Regions from separate parts of the Cryobacterium zhongshanensis genome, predicted to be linked through region 4. Evidence: predicted binding sites of a transcription regulator. Region 4 holds the regulator's gene; each other region holds the start of a gene.

Region 1 (7,691 bases), on a different contig from region 4:
GAATGCGTCATTCGGCTCAACCTCACCCTCGTGATTGAGGCACTCGGTGCCAATGCAACGGCCGCGTCCGATTCCGTGGGGGCGGCGACTGATCTGACCGAGGCACAGGCCGTCGTCGCAGCAGCGCCGATCGCCTGTCGTACCGGGCCGCTCGCTGAGGTCAACGGACGAGTCGGCGCAGAGGGAAGTCAGGCTGCTGCTGCGGCCGCCGCTGTCGCGGCTTCGGCGGCCTCGTCAGGCGATGGCACGGACGGTCAGGGCGAATCAACCGGCCCGGCACCGCAGGATGCTGCGAGCTCGACAGAGCTTTCGGACGTCTCCTCACTAATGGACCGGGGGCAGGCTCGCCAATACAGTGACGGTCAGTCGCAGGGGACTCCAGCCGAAAACTCGGTCAGCAAACCGTGGTGACGCCTAATTGAGCAAGCGTGTTACCACGATGGATGCGAATGCGCCGATCGACTTTTGAGCGTCCGCAGGGTTAGGGGCCTGTGCGTACGCGCCGGTCATGGCAAAGTCGTCGACCTGGTCGGCCGCAATCGGGCCGACGCCCGTAACGGTGACCGATCCCTGCAACTGGGTCAACAACTGCAGGGTCGCAACGTCTACCGTGATCGTCTGCGGCGCCGCAGCGTCCGGGGCCGCTCCCGTTGTCCCGTCCGTGACATCCGTCACAGCGAAACGGCCGCCTGTCGTCGTGGCATGCAAGTAGGCCACGGTTTCGGTTCTGCCACCCTCGCGCGTGCTTGTTATGACCACGGTCCAGGGACCGCTCGGCTCCGCCCCGTTCAGGGAAGGGACCATGACCGCGATCCCACTCAGACCCGAGGAGGCCCGCGCGAAGCGATCGAGGGAATCCCGGACCAGGGTGAAGCCGTCAGAGACGGGGCCGATATTTCCTTCAGTGTCGACCTCGGTGATCCCGTTCGACGCTGACGCCAGGACCGTGTTGACGTTCTGCAGGGGTGCGATTGCTCGGGTGAGTGCGGCGAGGCGTTCCGCTCGGCTGGCCTGGCGGAACGCACCCAGGTCCACCGCCGCCGAGAGGTCCATGAGCGGCCCGATCCCGTCGGTCGCGACGGTGTTGAGGGCGACGACACCCTCTCGGAGCGTCGTCAGGTTGCCTCCAAGCCACGGCACAAACTCAACGGCTCTCCAGACAGGGTCCCCGGTCAGGTCGACGACTTCGGCCGCTTTGTGCTGTACCTGAATCGCTTCAGTCCGGGCTCCGGCGGCATCGTGGTTGGTAAGTGACGTCGCAAGGCGCGTCGCGGCTCCGGCTCCGTCTGCGGAGGCCGCGACGGCAAGGCCACCGCGGACGCCGATCCAGACGACCGCAAAGGCGACGATCAGGCAGAGTGCGAGTAAGACACGACGGATACGGCGGCCGGTCCTGCGGCCAGGAGGAGTGATCTGAGAGGCGGTTCCTGGTGCCGTTTGGGATGCCTGCACACCGGAACGGGGTGTCCGCGTCCCCCCGCGTCGCCCCTTACGTCCCTCCGTCTCGGGAGGGTCGTCGCGCTCAACGGGTGGCAGGAGAATCGTGTCGTCGTTCACGCTTCAGTAAAGCACTGTTGTTCCGCAGGTGAGGCCGGTTTGCCCCGGCACCGAGAGTGTCGGTGGTCGAATCTAGACTGGAGGGATGGAACCCACGCGATCCGTACATCCCTTTGAGGTCGTGAGCGAATACACGCCGAGCGGCGACCAGCCGACCGCGATCAAAGAACTCGCCGAGCGCATCAACGCCGGCGAAACCGACATCGTCCTCCTGGGCGCCACCGGAACCGGCAAGTCGGCGACGACCGCCTGGCTGATCGAACAGGTGCAGCGCCCGACACTGGTGCTCGCGCACAACAAGACCCTCGCCGCGCAACTCGTGAACGAGTTCCGCGAGCTGATGCCGAACAACGCCATCGAGTACTTCGTCTCCTACTACGACTACTACCAGCCGGAGGCCTACGTCCCGCAGACGGACACCTTCATCGAGAAGGACTCCTCGATCAACGCCGAGGTCGAGCGGCTCAGGCACTCCACCACGAACTCCCTCCTGAGTCGGCGCGATGTCGTCGTCGTCTCCACGGTGTCCTGCATCTACGGACTCGGCACGCCGGAAGGCTACATGGAGGCGATGATCGCGCTCCAGATCGGGCAGAAGGTCGACCGCGACTGGCTGATCCGGAAGTTCGTGGCGATGCAGTACCAGCGCAACGACGTCGACTTCTCCCGGGGTCACTTCCGGGTGCGCGGGGACACGATCGAGATCATCCCCATGTACGAGGAACTCGCGATCCGGATCGAGATGTTCGGCGACGAGATCGAGGCGCTGTACAGCCTGCACCCGCTCACCGGCGACATCGTCCGCAAGCTCGAATCCGTGTCCGTCTTCCCCGGCTCGCACTACGTCGCGAGCACCGAGACCATGCAACGGGCCATCGTCACCATCCAGGAAGAACTCGCCGAACGGCTCGGCCAGCTCGAACGGGAGGGCAAACTGCTCGAGGCTCAGCGGCTGCGGATGCGGACGACCTTCGACCTCGAGATGATGGAGCAGATCGGCTTCTGCTCGGGCATTGAAAACTATTCCCGGCACATCGACCAGCGGTCGCCGGGGGAGGCCCCGCACTGTCTCCTCGACTACTTCCCCGATGACTTCCTGATGGTCATCGACGAGTCCCACGTCACCGTCCCCCAGATCGGGGCGATGTACGAGGGCGACTCCTCGCGCAAGCGCACCCTCGTCGAGCACGGCTTCCGGCTTCCGAGCGCGCTCGACAACCGCCCGCTCAAGTTCAACGAGTTCAAGGACCGGGTCGGCCAGACGGTCTACCTGTCCGCAACGCCCGGAAAATACGAGATGGGCATCGCCGACGGCATCGTCGAACAGATCATCCGCCCGACCGGGCTCATCGACCCGCAGATCATCGTCAAGCCCTCCAAGGGGCAGATCGACGACCTCCTCGAAGAGATCCACAAGCGCGTCGAGCTCAACGAGCGGGTGCTCGTCACGACCCTCACCAAGAAAATGGCGGAGGAACTGACCGACTTCCTCACCGAGGCCGGCGTGCGGGTGCGCTACCTGCACTCCGACGTCGACACCCTGCGGCGGGTCGAGCTCCTCACCGAGCTCCGCGCGGGTGTCTACGACGTCCTCGTCGGAATCAACCTCCTGCGGGAAGGGCTCGACCTGCCGGAGGTGTCGCTCGTCGCGATCCTCGACGCGGACAAGGAGGGGTTCCTGCGCTCCGCGACGTCCCTCATCCAGACCATCGGCCGTGCCGCCCGGAACGTCTCGGGCGAGGTGCACATGTACGCCGACCGGGTGACCGCCTCGATGGAACGCGCGATCGACGAGACCGACCGCCGCCGCGAGAAGCAGGTGGCATACAACACCCTGCACGGCATCGACCCCACCCCGCTCCGCAAACGGATCGCCGACATCACCGACATCCTCGCGCGCGAGCAGGCGGACACCGCGGAGCTCCTCTCCGGGCGCGACGCCCGGCGTAAGGTCGCGGCGACCCCGCTCCGCACCGGCATCGCCGCGAACGGCGCCAACGACCTCGAATCGATCATCGCCGACCTCAGCGGGCAGATGCTCGAGGCCGCCGGTGAGCTCAAGTTCGAACTCGCGGCCAGGCTCCGGGACGAGGTCTCCGAGCTCAAGCGCGAACTCCGCCAGATGGAGAAGGCCGGGCACATCTAGCCGGGCACATCTCGTGCACCCGCGACCCCATCTGCTCCGGAATTCGAACGTGTGTTCGCTCAGGGCGTGCCTCGGGGGCACGAGTGTGTCGGTGGCACTCAATAGACTCGAACGGTGTCAATTTCCAAGGTAACGTCCGGGTCCAAGCTCAGTGTCCGCGGTGCGCGCGTGCACAACCTGCACAACGTCGATTTGGAGATCCCCCGGGATTCCCTGGTCGTCTTCACGGGGCTGTCCGGCTCGGGGAAGTCCTCGCTCGCGTTCGACACCATCTTCGCCGAAGGCCAGCGCCGCTACGTCGAGTCGCTCTCGGCGTACGCGCGCCAGTTCCTCGGCCAGGTCGACCGGCCGGACGTCGACTTCATCGAGGGGCTCAGCCCCGCGGTGTCGATCGACCAGAAGTCCACCAACCGCAACCCGCGGTCCACGGTCGGCACCATCACCGAGGTCTACGACTACATGCGCCTGCTCTGGGCTCGCATCGGGGTGCCGCACTGCGCGGTCTGCGGCGAGGTCATCCAGGCCCAGACCGTGCAGCAGATCGCCGACCAGCTGATGGAGCTTCCCCAGGGCACCCGGTACCAGATCCTCAGCCCGGTCGTCTCCCAGAAGAAGGGCGAGTTCGTCGACCTGTTCAAGGAGCTCGCCGCCGGGGGATACTCCCGTGCCATGGTCGACGGCACCCAGATCCAGCTCAGCGAACCGCCGACGCTCAAGAAGCAGATCAAGCACGACATCTCCGTGGTCGTCGACCGCCTCGTCGCGGCGCCGGAGCTCCTCAGCCGCCTGACCGACTCCCTCGAGACCGCCCTCAAGCTCACCGACGGCATCGTCCAGATCAACTACGTCGACGGGGAGGGCGACGCGGCGTGGCAGAGCTACTCCGAGAAGCTCTCCTGCCCGAACAACCACCCCGTTCAGCTCACCGAGATCGAGCCGCGCACCTTCTCGTTCAACGCGCCGTTCGGCGCTTGCCCCGAGTGCTCCGGCCTCGGCACCAGCATGTCCGTCGACCAGGATCTCCTCCTCGGTGACCCTGAGCTGAGCATCGCGGAGGGTGTCGTCCTGCCCTGGACCACCCAGGGCAAGGGCCTCTTCCAGTACTACGAGAAGCTGCTCGACGGCCTCGCCCACGACCTCGACTTCTCCCTCGACACCCCCTGGGGCGACCTCAGTCTCGACGTCCAGAACGCCGTTCTCCGCGGGGACAACTTCGAGGTCAAGGTGAAGTGGAAGAACCGCTACGGCCGCGAGATGAGCTACACCTCCGGCTTCGAAGGCGTCGTGCCCTACATCGAACGCCAGTACCTGCAGGCGGAGTCCGACACCCAGCGTGCCCGCTGGGGCGAGTACCTCCGCGAGATCGACTGCCCGGTCTGCTCGGGAACCCGGCTCAAGCCCGAGGTCCTCGCCGTGCTGATCCACGGCTCGAGCATCGCGGATGTCTGCAACCTGAGCCTCTCCGACGCCCGGTCCTTCATGGATCTGCTCGAACTGACCGACCGCGAGGCCATGATCGCCGCCCAGGTCCTCCGCGAGATCAAGGCGCGCCTGGACTTCCTCATCCGGGTCGGGCTCAACTACCTGAACCTCGCGCGTGCCGCCGCGAGCCTGTCCGGCGGAGAGGCCCAGCGCATCCGCCTGGCCACCCAGATCGGGTCGGGACTGACCGGGGTGCTCTACGTGCTCGACGAACCGAGCATCGGCCTGCACCAGCGCGACAATCGCCGCCTGATCGAGACCCTCGTCGCGCTGCGCGACCTCGGCAACACCCTCATCGTCGTCGAACACGACGAGGACACCATCAAGATGGCCGACTGGATCGTCGACATCGGCCCGGGCGCCGGCGTCAACGGCGGCCACGTCGTGCACTCCGGCTCCTACGCGAGCCTGCTGGAGAACCGCGAGTCGCTCACGGGAGACTACCTCGCCGGCCGCAAGTCGATCGAGACCCCCGAGACCCGCCGTCCGATCGATCCGGACCGCCAGATCAGCGTGATCGGCGCGGAGGCGAACAACCTCAAGAAGGTCTCCGTCACCTTCCCGCTCGGCACCTTCACCGCCGTCACCGGGGTGAGCGGGTCCGGCAAGTCCTCCCTCGTCAACGACATCCTCTACCGGGTGCTCGCCAACCGGCTGAACGGCGCCCGCAAGCTCCCCGGCAAGCACACCAGGGTCACCGGCCTCGACCAGCTCGACAAGGTCATCCACGTCGACCAGGCCCCGATCGGGCGCACCCCGCGCTCCAACCCGGCGACGTACACGGGCGTGTTCGACAAGATCCGTACCCTGTTCTCGGAGACGATCGAGGCGAAGGCGCGCGGCTACCTCCCCGGCCGGTTCAGCTTCAACGTCAAGGGAGGCCGCTGCGAGGCGTGCTCCGGAGACGGCACGATCAAGATCGAGATGAACTTCCTGCCGGACGTGTACGTCGCGTGCGAGGTCTGCGGGGGCGCGCGGTACAACCGCGACACCCTCACGGTGCACTACAAGGGCAAGAACATCGCCGAAGTCCTCGACATGCCGATCAGCGAGGCCGCCGAGTTCTTCGAACCGATCTCCGCGATCCACCGCTTCCTGAAGACCCTCGTCGAGGTCGGACTCGGGTATGTGCGCCTCGGCCAGAGCGCGACGACCCTCTCCGGAGGCGAGGCGCAGCGCGTCAAGCTCGCCACCGAACTCCAGCGGCGCTCGAACGGCCGCAGCGTCTACGTGCTCGACGAACCCACGACCGGGCTGCACTTCGAGGACGTGCGCAAGCTCCTCCTCGTGCTCAACAGTCTTGTCGACAAGGGCAACACCGTGATCGTGATCGAGCACAACCTCGACGTGATCAAGTCCGCGGACTGGGTGATCGACCTCGGGCCGGAGGGCGGGTCCGGCGGTGGCAAGGTGCTCGCGACCGGAACGCCGGAGCACATCGCGACCGTGAAGAAGAGCCACACGGGCACCTTCCTCAAGGAGATCCTGGCGGGGCGGTAAAATTCTCTTCGGCCGGATTCTGTCCGGCCGGAGGCTGTCAGGCAGGTTTCTGCACGGCACGGGGAAGTGACACGGGGAAGTACCAGGAGAGTTCATGTCGGACGCGTTGAGCTATCGACCCAAGGCGGGGGAGATCCCCACCGTTCCTGGCGTGTACCGCTTTCGCGACGAGACAGGGCGGGTGCTGTACGTCGGCAAGGCCAAGAACCTGCGCGCGCGCCTCAGCAACTATTTCGCGCCGCTCAGCAGCCTGCACGAGCGCACCCGGCGCATGGTCACGACCGCGGCATCCGTCGAGTGGACCACTGTCGGCACCGAGGTCGAGGCCCTTCAGCTCGAGTGGACCTGGATCAACGAGTTCGACCCGCCGTTCAACGTGCAGTTCAAGGACGACAAGTCCTACCCCTACCTCGCCGTGACGCTCGCAGACGAGGCGCCGCGCGCTCTCGTCACCCGCACCACCGGCATCCGCGGCGCCCGCTATTTCGGCCCGTACCCCAAGGTGTGGGCAGTGCACGAGACCATCGACCTGATGCTCAAGGCCTTCCCGATCCGCACCTGCAACAACGCCAACTACAAACGTGCGATGCAATCGGGAAAGCCGTGCTTCGCCGGCCAGATCGGCCGCTGCTTCGGCCCGTGCTCGCAGAAGGTGTCCATCGAGGAACATCGGGTCATCGTCGACGAGTTCGTGAGTTTCATGGCGAGCCAGGACCGCACCATGATCAACCGGCTGACCAACGAGATGAAGGCCGCCGCGCTCAGCCAGCAGTACGAGCTCGCGGCCAAACGGCGCGACCAGGTCAAGGCGCTCACGAACGTGCTCGAGAAGAGCGCGGTCGTGCTGCGCGACAACGTCGACATCGACCTGTTCGCCGTCGAGGAGGACGAGCTCGCGGCGGCGGTGCAGCTGTTCATCGTGCGCGGCGGCCGGATCAGGGGTGTCCGCGGCTGGGTCGTCGACAAGGAACTCGACCTGACCACCGGCGAGCTCATCGATTCCCTG
Region 2 (7,691 bases), on a different contig from region 4:
GAACCGAGTGGATGCCTCCGCGACCGAGCACCCGACGGGACAGTTCATCGCTGAACACGTTCGACGTGCCCACGAAGGCGGCCACGAACGGCGAGACGGGACGATCGTAGATCTCTGCGGGGGTCCCGAGCTGTTCGATCCGGCCCTCGTTGAAGACGGCGATCCGGTCGCTCAGGGTGAGCGCCTCCTCCTGGTCGTGGGTGACGAAGATGAAGGTGATGCCGAGTGCGCGCTGGAGTTCTTTCAGCTCGACCTGCATCTGTTCACGGAGCTTGAGGTCGAGGGCGCCGAGCGGCTCGTCGAGGAGTAACACCTTCGGCTGCACGACCGTCGCCCTGGCCAGGGCGACGCGCTGGCGTTGACCCCCGGAGAGCTGCCCGGGCTTCCGGTCGCCGAAACCGCCGAGACGCACGGTGTCGAGGGCCGCCCTGGCCCGCTCCTGGCGTTCGCGCTTGCCGACACCGCGCACGCGCAGCCCGTAAGCGACGTTGTCGAGCACCGTCATGTGTGGGAAGAGCGCATAGTCCTGGAACACGGTGTTGACGTCGCGGTCGAAGGGGGCGCGGTCGGTGACGTCCTCCCCCAGGAGCGACACCGTTCCGCTGGTGGGCTGCTCGAAGCCGGCGATCAGCCGGAGCACGGTTGTCTTTCCGGAGCCGGACGGACCGAGCATCGAGAAGAATTCGCCCTCGACGATGTCGAGATCGACCCCGTCGACGGCATTCCCCACTCCGAAGGACTTGGTCAGCCCCCGCAGGCTGATGGCCGGTCGGTCTACGGACACGGAGCCTCCTTTGTCACCCTCGGCTAAATCATATGGAAACGGATGTCTGAAATCCGGTTGCATATGTTGCGGTCAGGTCACGATGACCGAACGCCTCTGAGAACGACACCCTATAGCGACGGCTCGCGTCCGGCGCGGCCCCCGTTCACCCGGGTCAGTCGGCCTGGTCAGTCGCGGTTGGGTGGTCCGGTGAGGACTTGGTGGGCGCGGTGCCGGTTCGGTGGCCGCCAGAGCCGTTGCGGGTCGATCAGCCCCGGGGCCCGCACTTGTGGTGATCCTTTCACCATGCGGATCTCCCACCCCGAGGTATCGATGGTGTGGTGATGGAACCAGCACAGGAGGACCCCGTTGTCGACATTCGTGGGTCCGTCTTTCGCCCAGGGCTTCACATGGTGCACCTCGGCCCAGTGCGCCGGGGCTTTACAGCCGGGGATGATGCACCCGCCGTCCCGGGCGGTGATCGCCCGCCGCTGCGCCCGGTTGAAATACCGCCGCTCCGGACCCAGTTTGAGGACCTGGTTGTTCTCCCCGAACAACACCCCCTGGAAGCCGCCGTCACAGATCCGCTGGTGCACCGTCTTCAGCGACACGGGCGCTTCGACCCCGTCGATCCACCCCACCCCGACCCCGCTCGCGAGGTCGGCCGCGTTCACGTGCACCATCACCGTCGGTGCCGACCCGCCCATGCTGGGCGTGCCCTCATCGCGGGCGGCGTGTTCGAACAGGGCCCGGAGGATGTCCGCGCGCTTCTCCCCGCTCGTGCGGGTGTCCTGGCGGCGTTCCCGCAGCTCGGCTTCGATCACGTCGAGCTCGGGGCCGGTGTCGGCTCCGGTGCCTGCGGTTTCGGCGCCGGGAATCATCTGCCCCGAATCCATCAGCGCCTGTTCCTCCTCGGTGGGAAACGCGGGCCGCGCGTGGAAGCTCAGGAACGCGTCGAAGAGGGTGTTCATCATCCCGAACAGTTCCGGCGTCACCCCACCCTTCACCGGATACAACCCATTCTTCAACTGGCCGAAGCCGCTGTTCGACTTCGCCTCGAACACGTCCTCCTGCGGCAGGACCCCGTCGGGGTCCAGGGCGGCCTGCCACTGGAGCACCATGCCCCGGATCAGATCCGCGGCCGCGGGGACCCCGGCGCCGGCGAGGTTCTCGGTTTCCGGGGTGATCAGGCCGGCCGCCGTGGCGACCAGAGCCCGTTCCGCCGTCAGCAGGTCATCCGGCGCCACCCGGTGACTGATCGTCTGCAGCCCCGCCACGATCAGCTCCGCCGTCTCCACCCCGATCTCCCCCGCCGTCAGCGCGGCCCCAACGGTCGGGAACAACGGCGGCAACCAGCTGCTCCCCCCGCACGGCCGCGGCAACACCGCGTCCCCGAGCTTCGTCCTCCGCTTGACCTCCCGGGCCGACACCCGGGTCACCCGGGTCAGCACGTCCCAGGGGCCCTTACAGCCCATCCGCCACGCCAAACCCTCCCGGCCGAGCACCCGCGCTCGCCGATCCACATCCGTCGCCGTATTCACCCGCGCCGCATCCACCGTCCGCCCGATCGCCTCGACCGTGCTGAGCGCCGTCACCGCTTCCGCATCGCTGAGCAGCCCGACCGGGATCGCCGCCAGGGCCTCCACGAGAGCCACCTGGGCCTCGAGGAGTCGGGCGACAGCATCCGCATGCACCGAGGGAATAGCCCCGGCCAGCCCCTCCGCACCCTCGAAACCCTCAGCAATCGCAACCGGATGAGCCGACTCGACCGACGACTCAGCCGACGACTCGGTGGAGGCGAGGCCCACCGTGGTGGGCTGATCCCCCGCGGACCCGGAACCGGGTGTCTGCGGGGTGTGTGACTGTGGATCCGAAGCTCCTGCCATACCCCGATTCTACCCCGAATCGAACACTATTGCGAGGCTTGCTCACTTTATTTCGGGCATCTCATCTCGAGATTCATACCTGACAGCGAGTGTGTCCGCACTCGTGGTGCCGAATTCAGGAGATGCGCCCGGGCGAGCAACAGCGGCCCGCGGACCAGTGCGGCCGATTCCACCCAACCCCACGCGTCTCCTGAATTCGACCCCGGGGGATACCAGTGGCAGGGGGACGCCGATCCGCGGCGGCGCGGAGAAACCCCGTCCGACATGGATGGGCCGTTCACGACTCGGCGGGGCGCGACGCCCGACCTCACGCTCGCGAATCGTTCCCGAAGGGACTACCCGAGCGAGGTGCCGAAGAGCAGCCCGAGCACGTAAGTGACGCCGGCGGCCGCGAAGCCAATCAGCAGCTGGCGGAGCGCACGACGGAGCGGCGGCCCGCCGGAGAGCAGTCCGACGATCGCACCGGTCGCGAGGAGGGCGAGTCCGACGAGCACGGACGCGACCACGATCGCCGTGAGGCCCTCGAGGCCGAACAGGTACGGCAGAACGGGAAGGATGGCCCCGGAAGCGAAGAAGCAGAAGCTCGAGGTGGCGGCGCCCCAGCCGGTGCCGATCGCCTCGTGCTCATCGGTCGCGGGGTCGAGCGCCCCGTGGGGAGAATCGGAGCCGGGGACGGGGGCGGCAACCGAAACCGGTCCGGTGGCCATGGTCAGCGTGCGCAGCACTTCGTGGGCATGCGCTTCGGCTTCCTCGGCCGCCATTCCCTGCGCCCGGTAGACGAGGGTGAGCTCGTTGGCGGCGAGGTCGAGGTGCGAGAGCACCGTGCGCGCGGTTGCCTGGGGGGTGGATGCCTCGAGCAGCTCACGCTGCGACCGCACCGAGACGTACTCCCCCGCACCCATCGACAGGGCGCCGGCGAGCAGGCCGGCAATGCCCGTGAACAGGATGGTCGCGGCGGGAACACCGGTCGCGCCGATGCCGAGCACGAGAGCGAGGTTGGAGACGAGGCCGTCGTTGATGCCGAAGACGGCGGCACGGAAGGATCCGGCGAGGCGCTGGCGCCCCCGAGCGGCGAGCCCGCGGACGACCTCCTCGTGGATGCGTTCGTCGGCCGCCATCGTCTTCGTCGCGTCGACGTCGGAGTCGTATGGCGAGCGTGCTTCCGCCCGCTGGGCGAGCGCGAGCACGAAGACGGAACCGAAGCGCCTCGCGAGGAAACCGAGGAACCGGGTGCGCACCGCACCGCGCTTAGGCGGTCCGGCCTGATCGCCCAGCAGGTCACGCCAATGCGCCTCGTGGCGGGCTTCCGCCTCGGCGAGGGCGAGCAGAATCTCGCGCTCCTCACCGACGCGTCGGGAGGCCAGGTCGCGGTACACCGCGGCCTCCGCGCGTTCGTCGGCGAGGTACTGGCGCCAGCGACGGATGTCGGCCGGGGTCGCGGGGCTTTCCGTGCGCGGGGACTCCGGGAGTTCCTGGGCTGCGCTCATCGCCATCACGCTTCCGGGGCCGGTTCGAGGGAGGCCTGGGCGACCCGGGCAGACAGGTGCGGTCCGGAGCCGTCGAGCCCGAAGAAGGGCTCGTCGAATTGCACGGTCCAGATCGCCTCCCGGCCGGAGACCGGCGCGTACAGTGCAGCGCCGTCGGAGTCCCCCGCTCCGACGATGACGCCGATGGGGTCTTCCACCATCGACTCCGGGTAGCGGCTCCGATCGAGCCGCACCAGGACCTGCATCCCCACGCCGAAAACGGCGCGGCTCGCAGCCCCGTCCGCTGCGGGCTCGCGTCGCTTCCAGAGAGCCATTACTCGGCCGTTCCTGCCCTTTCGAGGACGAGTTCCCGTACCCGTGCGGCATCCGCCTGCCCGCGCATGGCCTTCATGACGGCGCCGATCACGGCGCCGGCCGCCTGGACCTTGCCGTCGCGGATCTTCGCGAGGACGTCGGGCTGGGAGGCGAGGGCGAGGTCGATGGCCTCGATGAGCGGGCCGTCGTCGGAAACGACTGCGAGACCGCGGATCTCGACGACCTCGAGCGGGGTGCCTTCGCCGGCGATGACGCCCTCGAGCACCTGGCGGGCCAGGCGGTCGGTCAGCGTTCCCGCGGTGACGAGTTCGATGAGCGCGGCGAGCTGCATCGGCTCGACGAGCGAGTCAGCGGAGACGCCGGCGACGTTCGCGAGCCGGGCGACCTCGCCGGTCCACCACTTGCGGGCAGACTGGGCGGATGCCCCGGCCGCGACGGTGGCCTCGACCGCGTCGAGCAAATCGGAGTTGACGACGTCCTGGAACTCCAGGTTCGCGAAGCCCCAGTCGGCCTGGAGGCGCTTACGCCGTGCCGCGGGCGGCTCCGGCAGGGTCGCGCGGAGTTCTTCGACCCAGGCGCGGGAGGGCGCGACGGGGACGAGGTCCGGCTCGGGGAAGTAGCGGTAGTCGTCGGCGTCGGACTTGGGCCGGCCTGCGGACGTGATTCCGGTGTCCTCGTGCCAGTGGCGCGTTTCCTGGGTGATGGTTCCACCGGCGGCGAGGAGCGCGGCCTGGCGCTGGATCTCGTAGCGGACGGCACGTTCGACGCTGCGGAGCGAGTTGACGTTCTTGGTCTCCGTGCGGGTGCCGAGCTTGCCGGAGCCGCGCGGGCGCAGGGACACGTTCGCGTCGCAGCGCACGTTGCCCTCTTCCATCCGGGCGTTGGACACCCCGAGCGCCTTGACGATCTCGCGGATCGCGGCCACATAGGTGCGTCCGATCTCGGGAGAGTCCGCCTCGCCGCCCTCGATCATCTGCGTGACGATCTCGACGAGCGGCACGCCGCCGCGGTTGTAGTCCACGAGCGAGTAGTCGGCGCCCTGGATGCGGCCGGTCGCGCCGCCGACGTGGGTGAGCTTGCCCGCGTCGTCTTCCATGTGCGCGCGTTCGATGTCGATCGTGACCTGGCGGCCGCTCTCGAGTTCGATCGTGAGCTGCCCGTTGAACGCGATCGGCTCGTCGTACTGCGAGGTCTGGAAGTTCTTCGCAGTGTCGGGGTAGAAGTAGTTCTTGCGCGCGAAGCGCGAGTATTCGGCGATCTCGCAGCCGAGGGCGAGCCCGAGGCGGATGCTCGACTCGATCGCCTTCGCGTTCACCTGCGGGAGCCCGCCGGGAAGCCCGAGGCAGGTCGGGCAGGTGTTCGTGTTGGCACCCTGGCCGAATTCGTTCGCGCAGCCGCAGAACATCTTGGTCTTGGTGTTCAGTTCGACGTGCACCTCAAAGCCGAGCACCGGCTCGAACAGTTCGAGGGCCTTGTCGTAATCCATCAGTTCAGCCTTCTTCATCAGACGGCTCCCCCTTCGCTCGCGAACATTTCGGTGGGCGCCAGTTTCGGCGCAAGGCTGAGCAGGGTGTGTCCCCAGTGCGCTTCGAGCAACTGCTCGACGGCGGCACCGAAGGTGTACAGGCGGGCGTCCTGCTTGGCGGGCGCCATCACCTGCAGCCCGACGGGCAGGCCGTCCTCCGGCGCGAGGCCCATCGGCAGGCTCATTCCGGGGATACCGGCGAGGTTCGCCGGGATCGTGGTGACGTCGTTGAGGTACATCGCCATCGGGTCGTCCATCTTCTCGCCGAACTTGAACGCCGTGGTCGGCGCGCTCGGGGACAACAGGACGTCGACCTTCTCGAATGCCGCGTCGAAGTCGCGCTGGATCAGGGTGCGCACCTTCTGGGCGCTGCCGTAGTAGGCGTCGTAGTATCCGGCACTCAGGGCGTAGGTGCCGAGGATGATCCGGCGCTTGACCTCCGGGCCGAACCCGGCGTCGCGGGTCGCGGCCATGACCCGTTCGCTCGTGAGCGGGCCCTCCTCCGGGTCGACACGGATGCCGAAACGCACCGAGTCGAAGCGGGCCAGGTTGCTCGAGGCCTCGGCCGGGAGGATCAGGTAGTACGCGGCGACGGCGTATTCGAAGCTCGGCGCGCTGACCTCTTCGATCTCGGCGCCGGCAGCGACGAGCATCGCGAGGGTTTCGTTGAAGCGCTGCAGGACGCCGGGCTGGAACCCGGGGCCGGACAGCTCCTTGACGACGCCGATCCGCACACCGGTGAGGGCGCCGTCGACCCGGCCCGCGATCGCGGCAGCGGCCATCGACGGCCAGCGGTCGGTCAGCGAGGTGGAGTCGAGCGGGTCATGGCCGCTCAGCACGTCGTGGAGGAGCGCGGCGTCGTAGACGGTGCGGCTGACCGGCCCGACCTGGTCGAGCGAGGACGCCAGGGCGATCGCTCCGTACCGGGAGACGCCGCCGTAGGTCGGCTTGACTCCGACGGATCCGGTGACGGCGGCGGGCTGGCGGATCGATCCGCCGGTGTCGCTACCGAGGGCGAGGGGAGCTTCGAACGCGCTCACTGCGGCGGCGGAGCCTCCGCCGGAACCGCCGGGGATCCGGTCGAGGTCCCAGGGGTTGTGGGTCGGGCCGTACGCGGAGAACTCGGTGGACGAACCCATCGCGAATTCGTCCATGTTGGTCTTGCCGAGCGGGATCAGCCCGGCTTCACGGACGAGGCGCACGACGGTCGCGTCGTAGGGCGGGATCCAGCCCTCGAGGATCTTCGAGCCGGCGGTCGAGGGCATGTCGCGCGTCGCGAGCACGTCCTTGATGGCGATGGGCACTCCGGCGAGCGGACCGAGCACGGCACCGGCGGCGCGCTGGGCGTCGACGGCTGCAGCAGCGGCGAGGGCGCTCGCCCCGGCCACGTGCAGGAACGCGTGCACGTCGGTGTCGACGGCCGCGATGTGGTCGAGGTGGGCCTGGGTGGCCTCCACCGAGCTGACGGCACCGCTCGTGAGGAGGATCGACAGGTCTGCGGCGGACAGGCGGGTGAGATCGGTCATGACTACTCCTCGTCCAGGATCGCCGGCACGCGGAACTTGTCGCCGTCGCGGTCGGTCGATCCGGACAGTGCTTCTTCGACGGACAGGGACGGCACGACGACGTCGGCGCGGAAAACGTTGGTCAACGGCATCGGGTGGCTCGTCGCGGGAACGTCGGGCGTGGCGACTTCGGCGACCTTCGCCACCGAA
Region 3 (7,691 bases), on a different contig from region 4:
TCATTATCATCTCCCACGACATCGAACTCGTCGGCGAGACCGTCAACCGGGTGTTCTACCTCGATGCGAACCGCATGGTCATCGACATCTACAACATGAACTGGAAGAACTACCAGCGCCAGCGCCTCGCGGACGCCGACCGTCGCAAGAAGGAACGTGCCAACGCCGAGAAGAAGGCATCCACCCTGCAGCTGCAGGCCGCCAAGTTCGGCGCCAAGGCGAGCAAGGCCGCTGCGGCCCACCAGATGGTGGCCCGGGCGGAGAAGCTGCTCTCCGGGCTCGACGCCGTGCGCGCCGTCGACCGCGTGGCCAAGCTGCGCTTCCCCGTGCCTGCCCCGTGCGGTCGCACCCCGCTGATGGCGAACGACCTGTCCAAGAGCTACGGTTCGCTCGAGATCTTCGCGGCGGTCGACCTCGCGATCGACCGTGGGTCGAAGGTCGTCATCCTCGGCCTCAACGGTGCCGGCAAGACCACGCTGCTGCGGATGCTCGCGGGCGTCGACAAGCCGGACACCGGCACCATCGTGCCCGGCCACGGTCTCCGCATCGGCTATTACGCGCAGGAACACGAGACCATCGACGTCAAGCGCAGCGTGTTGCAGAACATGGTGTCCTCCTCGCCGAACATCACCGAGATGGAGGCCCGCCGGGTTCTCGGCTCGTTCCTCTTCACCGGTGACGACTCCGACAAGCCGGCCGGGGTCCTCTCCGGTGGTGAGAAGACCAGGCTCGCCCTCGCGATGATCGTCGTGTCCGGCGCCAACGTTCTGCTCCTGGACGAGCCCACAAACAACCTCGACCCTGCGAGCCGCGACGAGATCCTCGACGCCCTCGCGCACTACGAGGGTGCCGTCGTCCTGGTCAGCCACGACGAGGGCGCCGTCGAGGCGCTCAACCCGGAACGGGTGCTGATCATGCCCGAGGGCACAGAGGACCACTGGAACAAGGACTACCTCGACCTGATCATGCTGGCCTAGCCAGCGCCGCCACCGGTCGGTCCGCGCTTTCGGCAAGCGCGTCCGTCAGTGCGTCCGGCAGTGCGTCCGTTAGTGCGTCCGTCAGTGCGTGCTGTCGATCAGGTCGTCTTCGACCTCGGCGTCCGTGCGCGGCCTTGCGGCGATCCGGCGGGCGCGTTCCTCCGCGCGGGTGCGCTCCTCGGGATCGTCCGCGTTGAGATTGCGGAATTCCTGACGGACCGCCCAGCCGAGCCCGATGAAGCCGAGCAGGGCGAACAGCATCCACTGGAATGCGTAGGACAGGTGCGAGCCCTCGTCAGCGACCGGCCTGGTCACGCCGGCGGGGCGGGTGGCGGGCGCCGGGTCCTCGGAGGCCATCAGGCCGTACGCACCGGTATATGTGGGTGCGCCGACCCGTTCTGCGACGTCGGCGAGATGGATCGTCGCGATCTGGTTTCCGCTCGCCGTGCGCCCGGGAAGGGTCGGCTCTCCGGCCTTGAGCCTGGCGATGACGGTGACTTCACCGGACGGTGCGGCGGGAACCGGGCCGGGGGCATCCGCTGTCTCACCGGTGGGGACCCAGCCGCGATCGACGACGAAGACGGTGCCGTCGGCGAGGAGCAGCGGTGTCAGCACCTCGAAGCCGGGGTGGACATTCATCGGGCGGTTCCGCACGATCAGCTCGTCCGCGATGAGGTACGTTCCGGTCATCGTCACCGGGAGCCACTTCTGTGACTCGGCGAAGGAGTCGAGGGTGGGCAGGGCTTCCGTCAGGCTCACCGGCGTGTGGTCGTAGTTCGCGTCGACCTTGTTGATTTCGACGAGGGCCTCGTTGCGCCTGGCGAACTGCCACATGCCGAGACCCGCGCAGGCGGCGCCGAAGATGATGGTGAGCACGAGGTAGCCGGCCCACCGGCGGCTGAACGCGAACTTCCAGCCGATCACGACGGGTTCGTCCCGACGGGTGCCTGGGCCTGGGCCGTGCCCGGTGCGGCGTCGAGGGCGATGACGGCCACCGGAAAGTCCCGGGCGGCCAGGAATTCACGCAGGTAGTCGACGTGCTCGGTGCAGGCGAGCCAGGTCTTGACCCGGTCTGCGGCATGGATGCGGGGGTTGCGCCAGTCGATGCGCCACTGGGCGTCCTCCCGGCAGCCGGCCCGCGAACACCGGGGTGTGTCGAGGTCGTCGTCGAAACCGATCATGAGTCGGCGCCGGGGTCGCGGGATGCGTCGCGAGTGGAATCCGGTCGCTCAGAGGCCTGCTCGGGCGGCGACTGGGGGAACGATGAGGAATCCGGCGCGGTCGAGGACTGGCCTGAGGACTGGCTCGAGGACTGGCTCGAGGATTGGCCGCGGTACAGCTGAACGGCTCCCGGGCGGACGACGGTGGTTCCCGCGCCGCTTCCATGGACGTTCGCGACGATGACCGCGAAATACGGGAGCAGGATCGCTCCGGCGGCGCAGACCAGAAGCCACCAGCCGTGCACGAAGAGCATCAGGACGATGCACACCATCCGGATGCCCATGGTGACCGAGTATCTGATCATCCGGGCTCGTCGCTCGTCCTCCGGAGACGGAGGCAGGGACGTGATCGACTGCTGTTTCATACTCTCATCGCTTCGGTCAACCGGTGGAGGTTATGCCTGACAAGCCTACGTCCCGCCCGGTCTGTGGGATGACACCGTAAACTGGAATATACGTGCGTACGGCTGGTCGTTCGCTGGGAATAGATTGGAACCGTATGCCCTCCGTCAGGACCGTTCTCGTGACCGGGGGCAACCGTGGGATCGGCTTCGCCATCGCCGAAGAATTCGTACGCCAGGGCCACCGCGTCGCGGTCACGGCCCGCTCGGGCTCAGGCCCCGACGGCACCCTCACGGTGCGCGCCGACGTCACGGATGCCGCATCGATCGATGCCGCGTTCATCGAGATCGAGGCGGCCCTCGGACCGGTCGAGGTCGTCGTGGCCAACGCCGGCATCACGAAGGACACTCTTCTGATGCGGATGACAGAGGACGACTTCACGTCCGTGATCGACACGAACCTGAGCGGCGCCTTCCGCGTCGTCAAGCGTGCGTCCAAGGGCATGCTCAAGGCCAGGTTCGGCCGGATCGTGCTCATCTCGAGCGTGGTCGGCCTCTACGGTTCTGCGGGGCAGGTCAACTACTCCGCCTCCAAGAGCGGGCTGGTCGGGCTCGCCCGCTCGGTCACGCGCGAACTCGGCGCCCGGGGCATCACCGCGAACGTCGTCGCACCCGGCTTCATCGAGACCGAGATGACCGCAGAGCTTTCCGACGCCGTCCAGGCCGAATACAAGAAGAACATCCCGGCCGGACGCTTCGCATCCGCCGCCGAGGTCGCGAAGGTCGTCACCTGGCTCGCGGGCGACGACGCCGGTTATATCTCCGGCGCGGTGATCCCGGTCGACGGCGGCCTCGGCATGGGTCACTGACCAGGTCAGCGACACGCCCACCGGGACGTGGAGCCCGGCGCGAACCGGTGCGAGACCCGGGTCATGCAGTAGCCCCAGGAGACTAGGGCAGTTCTGGTGTCGAATTCAGGAGATCCCTGCCAACGGATGGGATCGGCCGCACTGGTCCGCGGGCCGGTATCGCTCGCCCGGGCGCATCTCCTGAATTCGGCACCACGATCGCGTACACACTCGCTGTCAGGTATGAATCTCGAGATGAGAAGCCCAAAAATAAGGTGAGCAAGCCTCGCATTAGTGTTCGATTCGGGGTAGAATCGGGGTATGGCAGGAGCTTCGGATCCACAGTCACACACCCCGCAGACACCCGGTTCCGGAGCCGCGGGAGACCAGCCCACCACGGTGGGCCGCGCATCCACCGAGTCGTCGGCTGAGTCGTCGGTCGCATCCGCGGAGTCGTCGGTCGAGTCAGCCCATCCGGTCGCGATTGCTGAGGGTTTCGAGGGTGTGGAGGTGCTGGCCGGGGCGGTTCCGTCGATGCATGCGGATGCTGTCGCCCGGCTCGCCGAGATTAAGACGGCCCTCGCAGAGGCCTTGGCGGCGATCCCGGTCGGACTGCTCAACGATGCGGAAGCGGTCACGGCGCTGAAAGAAGTAGAAGCGATTGGCCGGACGGTGGATGCGGCCCGGGTGAACACGGCCACCGATGTGGATCGGCGGGCGCGGGTGCTCGGCCGGGACGGTCTGGCGTGGAAGATGGGCTGCCGCGGACCCTGGGACGTACTCACCCGAGTGACCCGGGTCTCGGCCCGGGAAGTGAAGCGCCGCACGAAACTCGGCGACGCGGTGTTGCCCCGCCGGGCAGGGCTGACGGTGTTGCCGCCGCTCTTCCCGGTCGTCGGGGCCGCTCTGACCGCGGGGGACATCGGGGTCGAGGCGGCCGAGTTGATCACGACGGGGCTCGGGTTGGTCAGTCACCGGGCCGTCCCGGCCGAGGTGGAGGTTGCCGAGCGTGCCCTGGTCGCCACGGCGGCCGGGTGGATCACCCCGGAGACTGAGATCCTCGCCGGCGCGGGGGTGCCGGCGGCTGCGGATCTGATCCGGGGGATGGTTCTCCAGTGGCAGGCCGTCCTCGACCCCGACGGCGTCCTGCCGCAGGAGGATGTGTTCGAGGCGAAGTCGAACATCGGCTTCGGCCAACTCAAGAACGGCCTCTACCCGCTGAAGGGCGGGGTGACGCCCGAACTCTTCGGGATGATGAACACCCTCTTCGACGCGTTCCTGAGCTTCCACGCCCGGCCCGCGTTCCCCACCGAGGAGGAACAGGCGCTGATGGATTCGGGGCAGATGATCCCCGGCGCCGAAACCGCAGGCAACGCCGACAGTGGCGCCGGCACGGGCCCGGAGCTGGACGTGATCGAAGCGGAACTGCGGGAACGCCGCCAGGACACCCGCACCAGCGGGGAGAAGCGCGCGGACATCCTCCGGGCGTTGATCGAACACGCCGCCCGCGACCAGGACACGCCGTCGATGGGCGGGTCCGCTCCCACGGTGATGGTGCACGTGAATGCCGACGACCTCGCCTCCGGGGTCGGGGTCGGGTGGATCGACGGGGTCGAAGCGCCGGTGTCGCTGAAGACGGTGCACCAGCGGATCTGTGACGGCGGTTTCCAGGGGGTGTTGTTTGGCGAGAACAACCAGGTCCTCAAACTGGGTCCGGAACGGCGCTACTTCAACCGGGCGCAGCGCCGGGCGATCACCGCCCGGGACGGCGGGTGCATCATCCCCGGCTGCAAGGCCCCGGCGCACTGGGCCGAGGTCCACCATGTGAAGCCCTGGGCGAAAGACGGCCCCACGAACGTCGACAACGGGGTCCTCCTGTGCTGGTTCCATCACCACACCATCGATACCTCCGGGTGGGAGATCCGCATGGTGAAGGGGTCACCGCAGGTGCGGGCTCCGGGGTTGATCGATCCGCAACGGCTCTGGCGGCCACCGAACCGGCACCGCGCCCATCAGGTCCTGACCGGACCACCCAACCGCGACTGAAGTGCGCCGCACACGGCGCTCCGACAGTGGAAGCGCTAGCCGCGGAGGCCGAGGAGTGGCAGGACCTGGCTGAGATCGCAGATGTCGATCGCGACATCCGCTTGGGCCCGCACGAGGGGCTTCGCGTTGAACGCGATGCCGAGGCCCGCGACGTGCATCATCTTCAGGTCGTTCGCACCGTCGCCGACGGCAACGGTCCGGGGGAGCCCGACGCCGAGTTCGGCCGCCCACTCCTGAAGCGTGTCGGCCTTCGCGGTCGCGTCGATGATTGGCCCGACGAGGTTGCCGGTGAGGTGGCCATCGGCGACCTCGAGCCGGTTGGCCCGCCAGTGGTCGATTCCGAGGCTCTCCGCGAGCGGGTCGAGTACTTCGTGGAACCCTCCGGAGACGACACCGATCCGACTGCCATGAGCGTGCAGGCCCGCGATGAGCTCGTGGACTCCCGGAGTCGGGCGCACCAGGAGACCGACGTCGGCGAAGACGCTCTCCGGCAGCCCGGCGAGCGTCTTCACCCGGGCACGGAGACTCTGGGCGAAGTCGATCTCACCGCGCATGGCCTGATCGGTCACCGCGGCGACGAGTTCGAGCGACCCGGCGGCATCCGCCAGGAGCTCGATCACTTCGTTTTCAATCAGGGTGGAATCGGAATCGAGGACGACCAGGAAACGAGTGGGACGGGTCACGGGTGTACGTGCACGCCCTTGCCGACCACGGTGATGCCGGACTCGGTGACGCTGAAGCCGCGCGCGAGGTCACGGTCCCTGTCGACGCCGACGGAGGCGCCCGCTGCGACGACGACGTTCTTGTCGAGGATGGCCCGACGTACGGTCGCGCCGGGCAGGATCTGCACCCGGTCGAAGAGGATCGAGTCCGCGATGTGGGCCCCGGAATCAATGGACACCCACGGTCCGAGCACGCTGCGCTCGATGTGGGCTCCCGAGATGACACAGCCGAGAGACACGATCGAGTCGATCATTGTGCCGAGCGAGCCGCGGCCGTCCCTGACGAACTTGGCCGGCGGCGAGTTGAGCTGCTGGCTGAAGATCGGCCACTTCTGGTTGTAGAGGTTGAAGACCGGGAGCGCGCTGATCAGGTCCTGGTGCGCCTCGAAGAAGGAGTCGATGGTTCCCACGTCGCGCCAGTAGTACCGGTCGCGATCGGTGGAGCCGGGTACCTCGTTGCGCTGGAGGTCGTAGACGCCGGCCTCGCCGCGGGACACGAAGTCGGGGATGATGTCCCCGCCCATGTCGTGGCTCGAGTCGGTGCGTTCGCCGTCGCGCAGCACGGCTTCGATCAGGGCGTCGGCGTTGAAGACATAGTTGCCCATCGAGGCGAACACCTCGTGCGGAGCATCGGCCAGGCCGATGGCGTCCTTGGGCTTTTCGCGGAACTCCCGGATGTGGTCCGGCGTTGCCCCGTCGACTTCGATGACGCCGAACTGGTCGGCGAGACCGATCGGCTGCCGGATCGCGGCGACCGTCGCCTGCGCGCCGGAGGCGATGTGGGCCGCGATCATCTGGCTGAAGTCCATGCGGTAGACGTGGTCGGCACCGACAACGACGACGATGTCGGGCTTCTCGTCGTGGATCAGGTTCAGGCTCTGCAGGATCGCGTCGGCGGAGCCGGAGAACCAGCGCTTGCCGAGGCGCTGCTGCGCGGGGACTGAGGCGATGTACGAGTTGAACAGCCCACCGGAGACGTGCCAGGTCTGAGAGACGTGACGGTCGAGGCTGTGCGACTTGTACTGGGTCAGGACGACGATCTGGGTCAACCCGGAATTGATCAGGTTGGACAGCGCGAAGTCGATAAGCCGGTAATTGCCTCCGAACGGAACGGCCGGTTTTGCGCGGTCCTCCGTAAGCGGCATCAGGCGTTTGCCTTCACCGCCAGCGAGTACGATTCCAAAGATCTTCTTCGATGCCATGTCTTTACAGTAGGGGCATCCGGGGCCGGGGGCCACCCGAAAAGGTGTGTGTCTGACGGTGCTGCGCTAGTTTTATTGCATGCGAGTCGATCTGTTGACCAAGGAGTATCCACCAGAGGTTTACGGCGGGGCCGGCGTGCATGTCGCCGAGCTCGTCAAGGCCCTCCGCACTGACATTGAGGTCGTCGTGCGCTGTTTCGGAGCGCCCCGTGACGCACCGGAAACGTTCGCATACGGCGTGCCCGCCGAACTCGCCACGGCGAATGCCGCCCTCGCCACCCTCGGCGTCGACCTGCAGATGGCCCAGGACGTGTCCGGCGCCGACGTCGTGCACT
Region 4 (7,691 bases):
ATCGAGCCGGTAAAGTGACCGCCGATCAGGTGGAACTCGAACCCGGCCGGCTCCCCGGTGTGCACGAGGTACGGGCGTCCCGAGATGTCGACGACGGCCTGGGCGAGGGCCTCGTCGAGCGGCACGAGGGCGTCGCCGTAGCGGGAGATGCCGGACTTGTCTCCGAGCGCCTGCCGGATGGCGAGGCCGAGCACGATGCCGACGTCTTCGACGGTGTGGTGCACATCGATCTCGATGTCTCCCGAGGCCCGCACGGTGAGGTCGGTCAGGGAGTGCTTGGCGAACGCGGTGAGCAGGTGGTCGTAGAACGGTACCGAGGTGTGGATGTCGGACACGCCGGTGCCGTCGAGGTTGATCGTCAGGTCGATGCTCGACTCGCTGGTCTCCCGCCGCAGGTGTGCGATGCGGGCCTGTGCGGTCGATGACTGTGCGGCCGGTGACTGTGAGCTCATGCGGCTAGTTTATTGGCCCGGACGGTTACGCGTGGCCCAGTGCCTCGAGGGCGTCGAGGAAGACAGTCGTCTCGCGCTCGGTGCCGGCGGTGACTCGCAGGTGGCCGGGGATCCCGACGTCGCGCACGAGGATGCCCTCGGCAAGCAGCGCCTCGAACGTGCCGCGCGGGTCGGAGACACCGCCGAAGAGCACGAAGTTGCTGCCGCTGCGGAGGGGCTGGTATCCGAGCCGGCGCAGTTCGGTGACGAGACGGTCGCGCTGGCCGCGGATGTCGTCGACCATGCGCAGCATTTCGGGCGTGTGCGCGAATGCGGCAACGGCCGCCGCCTGGGTCAGCGCGGAGAGGTGGTACGGCAGGCGCACGAGCCGGAGCGCATCCGTCACGGCAGGGTCGGCCGCGAGGTAGCCCACCCGGGCGCCGGCGAACGCGAAGGCCTTGCTCATCGTGCGGGAGACCAGCAGGCGCTCCCGCCCGGGCAGCAGGGTGAGAGCGGATGCCGTCCCCACCGGGGCGAATTCGGCGTAGGCCTCGTCGACCACCACGATCCCGTCGCAGGCGTCATAGACGGCGGCGATCACATCGAGCGAGAGCGGGGTGCCGGTCGGGTTGTTCGGGGAGCACAGGAAGACGAGGTCGGGATTGACGCGATTGACCCACTCGACGGCGCGCCTCGGGGTGAGTTCGAAGTCGGCGTCGCGGTCACCGGCGATCCAGCGCGTCCCGGTGCCCGAGGCGAGCAGCGGGTACATCGAATAGGTGGGGGCGAAACCAAGCAGGGTGCGTCCCGGACCGCCGAAGGCCTGGAGCACCTGCTGGAGAACCTCATTGGAGCCGTTGGCGGCCCAGATGTTCTGGCGGGTGAGACCGTGTCCCAGGTAGCGGGCCATCGCCTCGCGCAGTTCGGTGAATTCCCGGTCCGGGTACCGGTTGATCCCCCGGATCGCGGCGGCCAGTGCGGCCGCGATGTCGACGGCCACGTCCTCGGGGATGCCGTGGGTGTTCTCATTCACATTGAGAGCGACCGGCACGTGCAGCTGGGGCGCCCCGTAGGGAGTGAGCCCGCGCAGGTTGTCGCGGAGGGGCAGGTCGTTGAGACTGGTCACTCCCCCCATAATACCGGTGGGCATGTTGACGATGGTTCAGTATTCAGCCGGCCCCGTGCTCGGCTCCCCGTGCATTCAGCCCGCTCAGTAATCAGCCGACTCGGCGTTCAGCCTGCTCGGTGTTCAGCCGGCTCAGTAATCGGCGGGCTCAGTATTCGGCGGGAAGGGCCAGGCGCTGGCCGGGCTGCACGCTCTCGGAGGGCAGCTGGTTCAGGTTGACGATGTCGGCGATGACCTCGCGCGGGTCGGCGGAGGGCGCGATGTGCTCGGCGAGCTGCCACAAGGACTGGCCCGACTGGATCGTGACGTAGTCGAACGTCGTTGCGCTGTCGCTCGCGCCGCTGCCGCTCAGCGTGCTGCCGTCTGCGGCGGCGAGGCCGCCGTTGAGTGCGAGCGCGAGGGCGCCCACGACGAGGGGAACGGCGGCGGCGGCGGTCAGCACGGCACGACCGCGCCGCGTGATGCGCAGCCGGGTGTGCGCCCCCGGGACCAGCTCGATTGTTGTGCTCATGTCTGCCTCCTGTGTATTCGTATCCGGCTCTCGGCCGGGAGAGCCGGATACGAAGCTATGTTCCGAATATATATTCGATTGTTCGAACAATCAAGACTTTCTCCGGTTATTATTGGGGTGAAGTACACGACACACTCGAATGAATGTCTCTCTTTCGCCCCACGCTGGTTACAGTTTCGATTGACTGGTCTGAACTCAACCAGCGACCACTGACATTCGGATACGGTCGCCTCACGGCATCCGCCGCGGCGACCGACCACCACCCGCCCACCGCCACCGACAGGAGCGACATCGTGACCCAGGACAGCGTGACCCCGGACAGCGTGACCCAGTTCAGCGGCGGATCCCCTGAACGAGGCGGCACGCGACGGAGGAAGAGCCTCAGCGACAAGCAGCGCGCGATCATGGACGTGATCCAGCGCTCCGTCGGGCAGAGGGGCTATCCGCCGAGCATGCGCGAGATCGGTGACGCCGTCGGTCTGTCGTCGCTCTCGAGTGTCACCCACCAGCTCAACCAGCTCCAGCTCAGCGGTTACCTGCGCCGGGACCCGAACCGGCCACGGGCGCTCGAGGTCCTGATCGAGTTGCCGCAGTCGCCGGAGGACACCGCGGCGGGAGCCGCGGAGAACTTCCAGCAGGGCACCCCGGTCGGCGACGCGGCGATGGTGCCGCTCGTCGGACGGATCGCCGCCGGTGTGCCGATCATGGCCGACCAGCAGGTCGACGAGATCTTCCCGCTCCCGCGCCAGCTCGTGGGCAAGGGCGAACTGTTCATGCTCAAGGTCGTCGGCGAGTCGATGATCGACGCCGCGATCATGGACGGCGACTGGGTCGTCGTCCGCCAGCAGAAGACCGCGGAGAACGGCGAGATCGTCGCCGCGATGCTCGACGGCGAGGCGACGGTGAAGGTGTTCCGGCAGCGTGACGGCCACACCTGGCTGCTGCCGAGGAACACCAACTTCGAGCCGATCCTGGGCGACCACGCCGAGATCCTCGGCAAGATCGTCGCCGTTCTGCGTTCCCTTTAGTCCGGCGCTCCCGGCAGCCCGGCGCCCGCGCTCCAGCGCTCGCTCTCAGTAGGCGCGCCATTTGCGCCGCTTCGCGCCAGGCATGCCTGGCGCGAAGCGGCGAAACTGGAGCGCAGAGAACCGGACCTGGCGCGAAGCAGCGGAACTGGCGCGTCTTGCGCGGCACGGGCTCGCCCCCGGGACAGCTCAGGCGCGGGCGGGCACCCGCTCGGCGAGGCGCGCACGCACGATCCGGGTCGCCTCGATCATGTTGGTCAGGGACTCGACCGTCTCGGCGTAACCGCGGGTCTTGAGCCCGCAGTCCGGGTTCACCCAGACCTGCCCGACCGGGATGGCCGCAACGGCACGGTCGAGCAGCTCCGTGAGTTCGGCGACGCTCGGCACCCGCGGCGAGTGGATGTCGTAGACGCCCGGCCCGATGCCGTGGTCGAAACCGTTGGCCTGGATGTCCGCGACGACCTCCATCCGGGAGCGGGCCGCCTCGATGCTCGTCACGTCGGCGTCGAGGTTGCGGATGGCGTCGATCACGACGCCGAACTCGGAGTAGCAGAGGTGGGTGTGGATCTGGGTGGCATCCAGCACCCCCGCCGTCGCGAGCCGGAACGAACCGACGGACCAGTCCAGGTAGTCGGCGTGCCCGGCCTTCTTGAGCGGGAGCAGTTCGCGCAGGGCGGGTTCGTCGACCTGGACGATGCCGATTCCGGCGGCCTCGAGGTCGGCGATCTCGTCGCGGAGGGCGAGGGCGACCTGACGGGCGGTCTCGCCGAGGGGCTGGTCGTCCCGCACGAAGGACCAGGCGAGGATGGTGACCGGTCCGGTCAGCATGCCCTTGACCGGCTTCGCGGTGAGGCCCTGCGTGTAGGTCGACCACTCGACGGTGATCGGCTTCGGGCGCGAGACATCGCCCCACAGGATGGACGGTCGCGTGCACCGGCTGCCGTAGGACTGGACCCAGCCGTTCTCGGTGACCGCGAAGCCGTCGAGGTTCTCGGCGAAGTACTGCACCATGTCGTTGCGCTCGGGTTCGCCGTGCACGAGCACGTCGAGGCCGATCTCCTCCTGGAGGTCGACGACCCGGGCGATCTCCGCGCGCATCAGGTCGCGGTACTCGTCTGCGTCGAGCACTCCCGTGAGGAAACGGGCGCGGGCGCGGCGGATCTCCCCGGTCTGCGGGAAGGAGCCGATCGTCGTCGTCGGCAGGAAGGGCAGCGCGAGGGCGGTCTCCTGGGCGGCGAGGCGGTCGGCGTACTCCCCGCGGGTGAAGTCGTCGGCGGTGAGCGCTGCGGCGCGGGCCCTGACGGCACCGTCGCGCACTCCGGGGGCGATGCGGCGGGCGGCGAGGGCTCTGGTCGCGGCGTCGAGCTCGGCGTCGATGGCCTCCCGGCCGTCGGCCAGGCCGCGGGCCAGGGTCGCGACCTGGCCGACCTTCTCGTCGGCGAAGGCGAGCCAGCTCACGAGGTCTGCACCGAGCGCGGACTCGTCGGTGACCGTGTGCGGGACGTGCTGCAGGCTCGTCGAGGTCGAGACGGCGACCCGCGGTGACAGGACGCTGACCTCGTCGAGGTGGGCGAAGGCATCCGCCAGGTCGCCGCGCCAGATGTTGTGCCCGTCGATGACACCGGCGACGAGCGTCTTCCCCTCGAGGCCGGGGACGGCCGCGGGCAGGGCGCCGCGGACGAGGTCGAGGCCGATGGCTTCGATCGGTGCGGCGGCGAGCACGGGCAGGGCGTCGTCGAGGCTGCCGTAGGGAGCGGCGACGAAGATCGCCGGGCGCTGGGCGAGGTGGCCGAGGGTCCCGTACGCCCACTGCACTGCGGTGAGAGCCTCGGCGCGGGGCACAGGGACGCTCTCGCTGACGAGGCCCGGTTCGTCGAGCTGCACCCAGTCGGCGCCGGCGTCCGCGAGGCGCTGCAGCAGCGTCGCGTAGACCGGAATGAGGTCGTCGAGCCGGTCGAGGGGCTCGAAGCCCGCGGGGGCTTCGTCGCTCGGCTTGCTGAGCAGCAGGAACGTCACCGGGCCGACGATGACGGGTCGGGTCAGGAAGCCGGCCGCGCGCGCTTCCTCGAATTCGCGCACGATCCGGTCGCTCGACAGGGAGAACTCCGTTTCCGGTCCGATCTCCGGCACGAGGTAGTGGTAGTTCGAGTCGAACCACTTGGTCATCTCGAGCGGGAGGCTCTCCCCTTCGCCGCGAGCGAGGGTGAAGTATCCGGCGAGGTCGATGCGTCCGTCGGCGTCGAGGAGCCCGGCGAAGCGGGCCGGTACGGCGCCGACCGTGCAGAGCGCGTCGAGCATCTGGTCGTAGAAGGAGAACGACTCGGGGATGGCCGAGTCTGTGCGCCCGAGACCGAGGGCGGCGAGGCGGTCGCGGGTGGCCTGGCGCAGTCCGGCCGCGGTGGCTTCGAGCTCTGCGGCGGTTGTGGTGCCGGCCCAGAACGCTTCGACGGCCTTCTTGAGCTCACGGCGCGGGCCGATGCGCGGGTAGCCGAGGATCGTGCCTGCGGGGAACGGGGAGGTGCTGGTCATGGCGTGTCCTTTGCGGTGAGGGTGCTGTGCGGTTCGGATGGGCGGATCATCGGATGATCGGGGCTTGAGGGGGGGGGTAGGGGCTTCGGGTCGGGCGGTGGTGCGTCGGCCCGATTTCGGGCGCGACGGAAACCCGTGGCGCAGGCGCTGCGTTCGGGTGGACGGGAGAGCTGCGGAGGCGGGAAGGAGCATCCGCCGTCGCTCTACACGATCGTGGGCAGTGCCGTCGGGGCCGGAGCCTGAGGCTGAGCAGGAGTGTCCCGAACCGGCGCCGTCGCGCCGAGCAGGCCGCAGCCGTCGAGCACCTCGAGAACGGTCTCGTGCTGGTTGAAGGCGTAGAGGTGCAGCCCGGGCGCTCCCCCGGCGATCACCTGGGCGGCGAGGTCGACGGCGTGGCGGATGCCGATCTCGCGCTGGCCTTCCCTGGTCGGTTCGATCTCGAGCCGGATGGACAGGTCTGCCGGCATCTGTTCGCCGGACAGCTCGATGATCCGCCGCAGTCTGGCCGGGCTCGTCACCGGCATGATGCCGGGCAGGATCGGGAAGAGCACCCCGGCCTCCCTCGCCCGCTGGACGAAGCTCAGGAAGTGGTCGGCGTGGAAGAAGAGCTGGGTGATGCCGAGGTTCGCGCCGGCCGCCTGCTTGGCGAGCAGGGTGTCGATGTCCTGCGCCGAGGAGCGTGAGCGGGGGTGGCCGTTCGGGAACGCCGCCACGGCGATCCGCACCTTCTCGTGGCCGGCCTTCACGGCGCGGGCGGCCGGGATGCCGGGGATGATCGTCTCGCGGTACGGCGACTTCTCGGCCTGGACGCGGTGGATGAGCTGCACGAGTTCGGCGGCGCTGCCGAAGTCGCCGAGGAACGCCTCGCCCTCCTTCGTTCCGGCAGGGGGGTCGCCGCGGAGGGCGAGGAAGCTGCGCACTCCCGCGTCGAGGAATTCGCGGATCAGCCGGTTCGCCTCCTCGTGGGTGGAGCCGACGCAGGTGAGGTGGGCCATCGCCTCGACGTTCGTCGTGCGCAGGATGCGGCTGAGCACGTCGAGCGAGGAGCGGCGCGAGGATCCGTTGGCTCCGTAGGTGACCGAGAGGAAGTCGGGTCCTGCCGCGGCGAGATGGTCGATCGTCGTCGCGAGGGCGGCAGCGGCGGCATCCGTTTTGGGCGGATACAGCTCGAAGGAGAACGGGATGCGCCGGGTGCGGGCGGAGTCCGGTGGAGTGGACATGCATTCCTCATTCGACAGGAGCCAGTGCGTGCACTGAAATGGCCGGGCGGCCGCGGACCGCCAGGGAGCCCTGGCGGGTGTTCGCGGGCGGGTGCCGGGCTCGGCTGTCGCTCCATGCCGGCGGAGGAAATCCGTCGGCAACGATTGAAGAAAACACTAGCAATCCCCGAACGGGATTGCACGAGTGTGACCGTTCGTTACCGGGGTCAGCTCGCGACGGCGGGCGCGGTGCCTGACGGTGCGAGGAGGAACGGCGCGAACAAGGACTGGATCTCGGTCGTGACGAGGGCGCGTACCCGGGTGCCGGTCTCGGCGTAGTCGGTGCTCAGGATCGTGCCCTGCGCGTGCAGGATCGCGATCAGGTCGCCGCGCTCGTAGGGGATGAGCAGGTCGAGCTCGATCGAGGGGCGCGGGAGCAGGTCAGCGACCGCGGCAAGCACCTCGTCGATGCCTTCGCCGGTGCGCGCGGAGACGAAGATGCCCTTCGGCCAGAGGCCGCGCAGCACCAGGCGATCGTCGTCGCTGACCAGGTCGCTCTTGTTGAAGACGACGAGTTCGGGGATCTCCCGGGCGCCGACCTCGCTGATGACCTCGCGGACCGTCGCGAGCTGGCTCGCCGGGTCGGGGTGGGAGGCGTCGACGACGTGCACGATGACATCGGCGTCCGCGACCTCCTCGAGGGTCGACCGGAAGGCCTCGACGAGTTGGTGCGGGAGGTTGCGGACGAAGCCGACGGTGTCGGTCAGCGTGTAGAGCCGGCCGTCGCTCGTCGTGGACTTGCGCACGGTCGCGTCAAGCGTGGCGAAGAGCGAGTTCTCGACGAGCACGCCGGCGCGGGTGATCCGGTTG

What was found. The regulator LexA, encoded in region 4, represses DNA repair genes until DNA is damaged. The targets are predictions, from matches to a motif close to TCGAACANNTGTTCGA.
Region 1: the regulator LexA is predicted to act here: its motif matches at 3,747-3,762, upstream of uvrA (excinuclease ABC subunit UvrA).
Region 2: the regulator LexA is predicted to act here: its motif matches at 2,669-2,684, upstream of MQH31_RS06040 (HNH endonuclease signature motif containing protein).
Region 3: the regulator LexA is predicted to act here: its motif matches at 3,673-3,688, upstream of MQH31_RS07515 (HNH endonuclease signature motif containing protein).

Annotation. Positions count from the first base shown of each region.
Region 1 is NZ_JALGAR010000001.1:1,621,337-1,629,027, forward strand. It holds gene MQH31_RS07355 (hypothetical protein) at 1-411, shown strand, start outside; gene MQH31_RS07360 (hypothetical protein) at 415-1,140, opposite strand; gene uvrB (excinuclease ABC subunit UvrB) at 1,643-3,703, shown strand; gene uvrA (excinuclease ABC subunit UvrA) at 3,818-6,685, shown strand; gene uvrC (excinuclease ABC subunit UvrC) at 6,780-7,691, shown strand, end outside.
Region 2 is NZ_JALGAR010000001.1:1,340,819-1,348,509, reverse strand. It holds gene MQH31_RS06045 (ABC transporter ATP-binding protein) at 1-784, opposite strand, end outside; gene MQH31_RS06040 (HNH endonuclease signature motif containing protein) at 952-2,649, opposite strand; gene MQH31_RS06035 (VIT1/CCC1 transporter family protein) at 2,985-4,136, opposite strand; gene MQH31_RS06030 (hypothetical protein) at 4,142-4,450, opposite strand; gene gatB (Asp-tRNA(Asn)/Glu-tRNA(Gln) amidotransferase subunit GatB) at 4,450-5,955, opposite strand; gene gatA (Asp-tRNA(Asn)/Glu-tRNA(Gln) amidotransferase subunit GatA) at 5,955-7,502, opposite strand; gene gatC (Asp-tRNA(Asn)/Glu-tRNA(Gln) amidotransferase subunit GatC) at 7,505-7,691, opposite strand, start outside.
Region 3 is NZ_JALGAR010000001.1:1,653,169-1,660,859, forward strand. It holds gene MQH31_RS07490 (ABC-F family ATP-binding cassette domain-containing protein) at 1-977, shown strand, start outside; gene MQH31_RS07495 (SURF1 family cytochrome oxidase biogenesis protein) at 1,059-1,901, opposite strand; gene MQH31_RS07500 (hypothetical protein) at 1,898-2,158, opposite strand; gene MQH31_RS07505 (DUF3099 domain-containing protein) at 2,155-2,562, opposite strand; gene fabG (3-oxoacyl-ACP reductase FabG) at 2,697-3,407, shown strand; gene MQH31_RS07515 (HNH endonuclease signature motif containing protein) at 3,708-5,432, shown strand; gene serB (phosphoserine phosphatase SerB) at 5,468-6,115, opposite strand; gene MQH31_RS07525 (glucose-1-phosphate adenylyltransferase) at 6,112-7,356, opposite strand; gene glgA (glycogen synthase) at 7,436-7,691, shown strand, end outside.
Region 4 is NZ_JALGAR010000010.1:33,967-41,657, forward strand. It holds gene hisB (imidazoleglycerol-phosphate dehydratase HisB) at 1-452, opposite strand, end outside; gene MQH31_RS20110 (histidinol-phosphate transaminase) at 478-1,566, opposite strand; gene MQH31_RS20115 (LysM peptidoglycan-binding domain-containing protein) at 1,706-2,068, opposite strand; gene lexA (transcriptional repressor LexA) at 2,473-3,096, shown strand; gene metE (5-methyltetrahydropteroyltriglutamate--homocysteine S-methyltransferase) at 3,283-5,622, opposite strand; gene MQH31_RS20130 (methylenetetrahydrofolate reductase) at 5,826-6,842, opposite strand; gene hflX (GTPase HflX) at 7,049-7,691, opposite strand, start outside.